DNA from 4 places in the Rahnella sp. WP5 genome. Region 1 is predicted to be linked to each of the others. Evidence: predicted binding sites of a transcription regulator. Region 1 holds the regulator's gene; each other region holds the start of a gene.
The links. Region 1 encodes PurR, which represses purine synthesis genes. Its sites were predicted from a motif close to CANGCAAACGTTTGCNTG; they were not measured.

Region 1 (2,208 bases):
GTGGCAAGAACGGGTAGTTTTAGTGCGGCAGCGCAAGATTTGCACCGCGTGCCTTCTGCTATCAGCTATACCGTCCGTCAGCTTGAGCAGTGGCTGGCCGTGCCGTTGTTTGAACGTCGCCATCGTGACGTGGTACTGACGCCTGCGGGAAAGGTTTTTGTCGATGAAGCGCGGATTCTGACAAAAAAAATGATAGCCACGCGCCGGCAGTGTCAGCAGGTGGCGAACGGCTGGCGCGGCGAATTACGTGTGGCGGTTGACCGGATTGTAAAACCCGCACGGACACGGCGTCTGGTGCTCGATTTCTACCGCCATTTTGCGGACACCGAACTCATTATTCACTCAGAAGTGTTTAATGGTGTCTGGGATGCGCTGGTTGACGGGCGGGCAGACGTGGCGATCGGTGCTACACGCGCGATACCGGTTGGCGGGGGCTTCAGTTTTCGTGACATGGGATTTATGGACTGGCATTGCGTCGTCAGCCCGCAACATCCGCTTGCGCAGTTATCCGGCGCGCTGAATGATGATGAGTTGCGGCCTTATCCTGCACTCTGTCTGGAAGACACCTCCCGGACATTGCCTAAGCGGGATACATGGACGCTGGATAACCAGCGGCGGCTGGTCGTGCCAGACTGGACCTGCGCGCTGGAATGCCTGACCGAGGGCTTATGCGTGGGTATGATGCCGGTTCATCGCGTCACGCCGTGGATAGAACAGAAAAAGTTGCAGGTGCTGACGCTGGAAAATACGTTTCCCGACAGCCCGTGTTGCCTGACATGGGATCAAAGCAATCCGTCACCCTCGCTGGCCTGGTTGCTGGAATATATGGGCGATACAGAAACCATGAATCAGGAATGGCTGCGCGATTAGAAAAAAAACGCCTGCATCTGCAGGCGTTCGATATCTGTTAACGGCGGTAATCGCGGTACGGACCATCGGCTACGGAACGGCGTTCGACCAGTTTCGGATGCACCTCAATGGTCTGAGACTCTTCACGCTTACTGACAATTCTGTCCAGCAACATGGTAAAGGCCATTTCACCCAGACGTTCTTTCGGCTGATGCACGGTTGTCAGCGCGGGGGAGAAGTAGCGGGCGTTACGCACATTGTCGTAACCGATCACGGAAATATCCTGAGGAACGCGCAGGCCCAGTTCGTCTGCGGCACAGATTGCGCCCATTGCCATCACATCGCCACCACAGAATACGGCAGTCGGGCGGTGCTTCTGCATCAGAATTTTATGCATCGCCTGATAGCCCGATTCTGGCTCGAAATCGCCCTGAACTACCCATTCGTCACGCAGCGGAATATTGGCTTCAGTCAGTGCTTTCACAAAACCCTGGAAGCGGCCACCGCCGGTATTACGTGCCAGTTGGCCCGGGATCACCCCAATATCACGATGACCGCGTTCAATCAGATAACGCCCGGCCATGTAACCCCCTTCGAAAGCATTATCAATAATGCTGTCGGTGAAGTTCTTACGCGCTTCGCCCCAGTCCATGACCACCATTGGGATCGAACGGTGCTCCTCGAGCATATTGAGCAACTCATCAGGATATTCCGCGCACATCACCAGCAAGCCATCGACGCGTTTTTGCGCCAGCATTTGCAGGTAGGCTTGTTGTTTTTCCAGATTATTATGCGAGTTACACAAAATCAGCGTATAGCCTTTGGAGAAGCAGCTGTTTTCTACGGCTTCAATCACTTCGGCAAAATAGGGCGCTTCGCTGGAGGTGGCAAGCAGACCGATCGTTTTGGTGTTATTGACCTTCAGACTGCGGGCTACAGCACTCGGCGAGTAATGTAACTCTTTGATTGCAAGGAGAACCGCTTCTTTGGTTTCTTCGGCGACGAAACGTGTTTTATTGATGACGTGCGACACGGTTGTAGTGGAAACGCCAGCGCGCTTTGCGACATCTTTAATCGTTGCCATGTAAACAATGACTCCTGAACTCACGTGTTTCAGCACGTTAGCATTATGTTAATCGTTTGCTTGCGTGGATCTCACTGCTGGCTTCTAAAAGGGCAGTGAAATCGTTGGGTGGATTCTTCAGAATGAGGCGTGAAATACTCTCGGGTGAAATCAACCGGCACACAGGCGTGTTAACCGACAATTTTCTCTTATAATGCAGGAAAGTGGAAGTAAAATTCTCAGGGATACATTGTCATTCAGCACAAGATTTTAAATGTTAATTATGCGAAAATGCG
Region 2 (2,208 bases), on a different contig from region 1:
CCCCGGGATGATGTAGCCTTTATCGTTGAGTCCCTGATCCACCGAGGCGGTGTACAACTCAACGTCCGGGTGTGCAGCTTCGAGAGCAGCGATCCCTTCAGGCGCGGCAACCAGCACCAGCACTTTAATGCTCTGGCAGCCGGCTTTTTTCAGCAGGTCGATGGTGGCAATCATAGAACCACCGGTGGCCAGCATCGGATCAACCACCAGTGCCAGACGTTCTTCAATGTTAGAAACCAGTTTCTGGAAATACGGCACAGGCTTGAGGGTTTCTTCATCACGGTACACGCCGACCACACTGATACGCGCGCTCGGAACGTGTTCCAGTACGCCTTCCATCATGCCCAGACCGGCACGCAGGATAGGCACTACGGTAATTTTCTTGCCTTTAATCTGATCAATTTCGACCGGGCCATTCCAGCCTTCGATCGTCACTTTTTCAGTTTCTAAATCAGCAGTCGCTTCATACGTCAGCAGACTTCCCACCTCAGAAGCCAGTTCGCGAAAACGTTTCGTGCTGATGTCGTTTTCACGCATCAGGCCCAGCTTGTGTTTCACCAGCGGGTGTTTCACCTCGACGATCTTCATTATTTATTCTCCTAAGGTGGTTGAGCTGCAAAAAAAAATCGCGAGATTATAACGCCATTTTTTTTGAACGCCATACCAAATAGCCTGATCTGGATCATCAGTAACCCGGTTAGAGTATAGACAGCCTAAAACTCATCATCGAATAAGGCGCTCGCAAACGTTTGCTTCCACTGTTAGAATTGCCCCGCTTTATTCTTCAACCACCAACCCAAACCGCCGTGGGGACTTCGCAGTGACCGACAAAACCTCTCTCAGCTATAAAGACGCAGGCGTAGATATCGATGCCGGTAACGCATTGGTAGACCGCATTAAAGGTGTAGTAAAACAGACTCGCCGCCCTGAAGTGATGGGTGGACTGGGCGGTTTTGGTGCCCTCTGCGCGCTGCCGCAAAAATATCGTGAACCCGTACTGGTTTCGGGTACCGACGGCGTTGGCACCAAGCTGCGTCTGGCGATGGATTTGAAACGCCATGATACTATCGGTATCGATCTGGTCGCGATGTGCGTCAACGATTTAATCGTTCAGGGCGCTGAACCGCTGTTCTTCCTCGACTATTACGCCACCGGCAAACTGGACGTCGATACTGCCGCCAGCGTGATCACCGGTATCGCAGAAGGCTGTAAACAGTCTGGCTGTGCGTTAGTCGGCGGTGAAACCGCTGAAATGCCGGGCATGTATCACGGCGAAGATTACGACGTGGCAGGCTTCTGCGTGGGTGTGGTGGAAAAATCAGAAATCATCGACGGCAGCAAAGTGGCTGACGGGGATGTGCTGATCGGCCTGGCCGCCAGTGGCCCGCATTCCAACGGTTATTCTCTGGTGCGCAAAATTCTGGAAGTCAGTAAGACTGACCCGGAAACCACCGATCTGGCAGGCAAACCGCTGGCCGATCACCTGCTCGCACCGACCAAAATTTACGTGAAATCGATTCTGAACCTGATCGAAAACGTGGATGTTCACGGCATCGTCCATCTGACCGGTGGCGGCTTCTGGGAAAATATCCCACGTGTATTGCCGGACAACACGCAGGTGATTATCGACGAATCAAGCTGGCAGTGGCCGGATGTCTTCACCTGGCTGCAAACCGCCGGTAATGTCAGCCGTCACGAAATGTACCGCACCTTTAACTGTGGTGTGGGTATGCTGGTGGCACTTCCGGCAGAACTGGCCGATCAGGCGATTGCATTACTGAACGATAATGGCGAAAAAGCGTGGAAAATTGGCTACATTAAAGCCTCTGACTCCGCTGAACGCGTGGTTATTGAATAAAACCAGTAAATCAACTGACTGAAGACGGGTAGCAAAATGAAAAGGATTGTGGTTCTGGTATCGGGCGAGGGGAGCAATTTACAGGCCCTGATTGATGCCTGCCAGCAGGGACGAATCAACGCAACACTCAGTGCGGTCTTCAGCAATAAAGCAGCTGCATACGGGCTTGAAAGAGCCCGTTTAGCCGGTATTCCCGCGCATGCACTGGATGTTAAGGCTTACCGGGACCGGGCGGAATTTGACGTTGCACTGGCGGATGCCATTGACACTTTCCAGCCTGATCTGGTGGTACTTGCCGGTTATATGCGTATTCTGACCGCTGAATTCGTCCAGCGCTTTGCCGGACGCAT
Region 3 (2,208 bases), on a different contig from region 1:
TTGTTATCCGGCGATAATGGCATTAAGCCTTATTAAAGGCGAACGAAGTTGCGATAATTTTTTTGGCATAATTAAGATTAATCCGTAAGTGATTTTAATCAAATAAAAAGATTTTTGATAAATTAACCCTGAGGAAAGTCAGGGTTATTAAAACGAATCTGATACGCGCTTTGAAAGTGTTGTCTATAGTTAACAAATAATTAATTGAAAAAGGACAGAAGACTTTTATGCTAACTGTGCATCATTTGGATAATTCCCGTTCACAGCGAATCTTATGGATGCTCGAAGAATTGGGCGTCCCTTACGAAATCAAATGTTATCAGCGGGATAAAGGAACCATGCTGGCGCCGCCATCGCTGAAAAAAGTCCATCCTCTGGGCAAGTCACCGGTGCTGGAAGACAACGGGCTGATCCTTGCGGAATCTGGCGCCATCATTGAATACCTGCAGGAAGTGTACGATGAGGCGGGCACGCTGAAACCCACGGCGTTTGCTGAGCATCAGCAGTATCGCTACTGGATGCACTACGCTGAAGGTTCTCTGATGCCTTTGCTGGTGATGAAGCTGATTTTTAGCCGTCTGGGTAAACCGCCGATGCCGTGGCTCATCCGTCCGATTGCCGGCGCCATAGGACAGGGCGTGCAGAAGAATTATCTGGATAAGCAGATTTATACGCATATGGATTATCTGGAACAGCATCTGAGTACACATCCTTATTTCGCCGGTCAACAGTTCAGCGCGGCAGATATTCAGATGAGTTTCCCGATAGAGGCGATCAATGCCCGCGCCGGACTGGGAAAATATCCTCTGCTGAAGGCCTGGTTATCGAATGTCACAGCGCGTCCGGCATATCAGAAAGTGCTGGAAAACGGCGGTTCGTTTAATATTTTGCGTTAATTTCTTATCCATTTTTTATATTTTCAGGCGTTCATTGCGGGCTGAGTTTTACGTAATAAACGTCTTATAAAAGATAAACCACAATAAATACCCTGTTATTTATTTCCCTTCTTTCCCCTCCTTGTTTGTCTCTTTTTCTGCCACCGGATAAATTTCCACCACAACCGCGTTTTTATTGACCAGACAACGGTAAATTGTTGTCATTCACGGTTGATGTACGGCGGTTAAAGGCAGGATAATCGTTTGCGTAATTTTTTGTCCTGCCACACGCGATGCGAGTTAAACGTTTGCCTTGCCGTTCTGACGCCGTTTTCGGCGATTTCAGGCGACAAATAAGGAAGTGAACGTGCAGAAACGGTTTCATAATGACCACGCCGGCTAATCAGTAAAGACATTCAGAGGATTTTCCATGTCGAGTCAACAACCTCAAGCTGGCCGCGCAGTTGCGCCAAAAGGCCCGCTTGATGCTTTTTTCAAAATCAGTGCGCGTGGCAGTAACGTCCGCCAGGAAGTTATCGCTGGCTTAACCACCTTTCTGGCGATGGTCTATTCGGTGATTGTCGTGCCCTCGATGCTCGGCAAAGCGGGCTTCTCGCCAACCGCAGTATTTGTCGCGACCTGTCTGGTCGCCGGTTTCGGCTCCCTGCTGATGGGGCTGTGGGCGAATTTGCCGCTGGCGATTGGTTGCGCCATTTCTCTGACTGCTTTTACCGCGTTTAGTCTGGTTCTCGGCCAGCACATCAGCGTACCGGTGGCGCTCGGCGCGGTATTTCTGATGGGCGTGTTGTTCACCATTATCTCGGTGACCGGCATCCGTTCGTGGATTTTGCGCAATCTGCCAACCGGCGTTGCGCACGGTACCGGTATTGGTATCGGCCTGTTCCTGTTACTGATCGCCGCCAATGGCGTCGGTCTGGTGGTGAAAAACCCGCTGGACGGCTTACCGGTGGCACTCGGCGCATTTACCTCATTCCCGGTCGTGATGACGTTGCTTGGTCTGGCGGTGATTTTTGGCCTGGAGAAACTGCGCGTTCCTGGCGGCATCTTGCTGGTGATTATCGCGATTTCCATTATCGGCCTGATCTTCGATCCAACAGTGAAATATCAGGGGTTATTCGCCATGCCTTCTCTGGCGGGGGCTGACGGTAAATCGGTGATTTTCGATCTCGATATTCTGGGTGCACTGAAAGCTGCGGTATTGCCCAGCGTACTGGCACTGGTGATGACAGCGGTGTTTGATGCCACCGGCACTATCCGCGCTGTCGCCGGACAGGCAAACTTACTGGATGAAAACGGCCAGATCATCAGCGGC
Region 4 (2,208 bases), on a different contig from region 1:
ACTGACTGTAAGAGGCGCCGTTCTGTGTCCAGTGCCCGCTGTTGTGAACGCGCGGAGCCAGCTCATTGATCAGCAAACCTTCGCTGACCACGAAACACTCCATTGCCATCACGCCGACATAATTCAGTTCGTTCATGATCGCCGACAGCATGTTTTCTGCCTGCTGTTGCAGGGTGGCATCCGGCTGCGGCAGCACAACACTGGTGCGCAGAATGCCGTCCTGATGCAGGTTGTGGGTCAGCGGATAAAACACGGTTTTACCATCGTGACCGCGCGCGCCCACCAGCGAAACTTCACCGGAGAAGTTGATACCCTGCTCAACGATGCATTCGCCATAGCAATCCTGCGGCAGCGTATTTTCTTCACCAGAACGCAGACGCCACTGACCCCGGCCGTCGTACCCGCCGACGCGACGTTTCACAATCGCCAGTTCGCCAAGCCGGGAGAATACCTGCGGCCATTCGGCGGCATCGGACAGCAATTGCCACGGCGCAGTCGCCAGACCGAGCTGGTCGAGCAACTGTTTTTGCGTCAGGCGATCGGCCAGACGCGGGAAAATGTCGCGGTTAACGAACGCATTGTGCGTCGCCAGTTCGCGGGTCAGTGCCGTTTCCGGCCAGCGTTCGATTTCAGCGGTGATCACGCTTTGCTGATACGGCACGGCTTCCGGTTCAGCATCAAGGCCGACAGGATAGACGGCGATGCCCAGCGGTTCACCGGCCTGACGCAGCATTCGGCCTAACTGGCCGTTTCCGAGTACGCAAACCGGTTTCATGCTTCCTCCCGCGGGTCGGGGTTATTCAGCACTTCGTCAGTTTGTGCGGTGCGCCACGCGGCCAGGTTTTTAGCAATCTCAGCATCGTGCAGCGCCAGAATCTGTGCCGCCAGCAATGCGGCGTTTGCGGCACCGGCTTTACCAATCGCCAGCGTACCGACCGGAATACCACGCGGCATTTGCACGATGGAATAGAGACTGTCGATGCCACTGAGTGCAGCACTTTGCACCGGCACGCCCAGCACCGGCACCAGCGTTTTCGCCGCCAGCATGCCCGGTAAATGCGCTGCGCCACCGGCACCCGCGATGATCACATCAAAACCGTTAGCGGAAGCCTGCTCAGCGAAAGTAAACAATTTGTCCGGCGTACGGTGAGCGGAGACGATATCGACATGGAAAGGAATATTCAGCGTTGTGAGGACGTCGGCGGCGAACTGCATGGTCGCCCAGTCACTTTTAGACCCCATAACGATGGCGATTTTTGCCGGGGTAACGTTGGATGACATGTCTGTAAAGCTCCTGTGATTCGGAAATAGAAACTGCGAGGGCGCAAATGATAGCACGCTCCGTGAGGGAGGAAAACGGTTGCGTCGCCGGAAAACGGCGCATTTTTGATGAGAAGTTGGCGGCAGATTTGTATAATCCAAACCAATATATTAATGAAAAACTTCATTGGAAACTGATTTATGACGCAGGCTTTACTGGCACCGATTTATGATTTTCTTCACTGTGAAACACCCGCTCTGTGGGTGGATGTGGCGCTGGAAAATCAGACGGTGATGCTGATCGACCACGCTAACTGTGAAAAGAAAGCGGCGGCCACGGCGATGAGCCTGATGACCAAATATCTGGATCGCACCGAGCTGCTGTTTTGTGCGGCGCGTCTGGCGCGTGAAGAGCTTCATCACTTCGAACAAGTGGTGGAAATCATGCAAAAGCGCAATATTACTTATACCCAGCTTTCCCCCTCGCGCTACGCCAGCGGCATGATCAAACATACCCGTCATCACGATGATCTGAATATTCTGGTCGACCGGCTGATTATCGGGGCGTACATCGAAGCGCGATCCTGTGAGCGTTTTGCCAAAATTGCGCCGCATCTCGACGAAACCTTGTCGCGTTTTTACACCTCATTGCTGCGTTCAGAATCACGGCATTTTGCCGATTATCTGGCGCTGGCGGAGCAATATGCCGGAACGGATATCAGTGAGCGGGTAGAGGAGTTTGGCAGAATTGAAGCGGAACTGATCCTCACGCCGGACGAACAATTCCGCTTCCATTCAGGCGTACCCGTTACCCTTCATACTTCGGGCTGCTGATGCGTTGACTGCGCTCATTCACCCCGGTCACTTAGTCAGCTAAGCTCCCAGGGATTCATGAGCTTGTCGCCTTCCAGCAACTCAAATTATTTTGGGTAACTTTGAGGTGACTCA

Region 2: a site for PurR is predicted at 739-756, ahead of purM (phosphoribosylformylglycinamidine cyclo-ligase). Genes of this name have one in related genera too.
Region 3: a site for PurR is predicted at 1,173-1,190, ahead of EX31_RS12115 (NCS2 family permease). Genes of this name have one in related genera too.
Region 4: a site for PurR is predicted at 1,350-1,367, ahead of purE (5-(carboxyamino)imidazole ribonucleotide mutase). Genes of this name have one in related genera too.

Annotation. Positions count from the first base shown of each region.
Region 1 covers NZ_JQJR01000014.1:24,546-26,753, reverse strand. Annotated here, with positions in the region: gene punR (DNA-binding transcriptional activator PunR) at 1-870, shown strand, start outside; gene purR (HTH-type transcriptional repressor PurR) at 908-1,933, opposite strand.
Region 2 covers NZ_KN050721.1:298,533-300,740, reverse strand. Annotated here, with positions in the region: gene upp (uracil phosphoribosyltransferase) at 1-588, opposite strand, end outside; gene purM (phosphoribosylformylglycinamidine cyclo-ligase) at 821-1,858, shown strand; gene purN (phosphoribosylglycinamide formyltransferase) at 1,895-2,208, shown strand, end outside.
Region 3 covers NZ_JQJR01000012.1:88,224-90,431, forward strand. Annotated here, with positions in the region: gene EX31_RS12110 (glutathione S-transferase family protein) at 228-896, shown strand; gene EX31_RS12115 (NCS2 family permease) at 1,306-2,208, shown strand, end outside.
Region 4 covers NZ_KN050721.1:280,489-282,696, forward strand. Annotated here, with positions in the region: gene purK (5-(carboxyamino)imidazole ribonucleotide synthase) at 1-775, opposite strand, end outside; gene purE (5-(carboxyamino)imidazole ribonucleotide mutase) at 772-1,281, opposite strand; gene EX31_RS22630 (MiaE family protein) at 1,462-2,094, shown strand; gene lpxH (UDP-2,3-diacylglucosamine diphosphatase) at 2,206-2,208, opposite strand, start outside.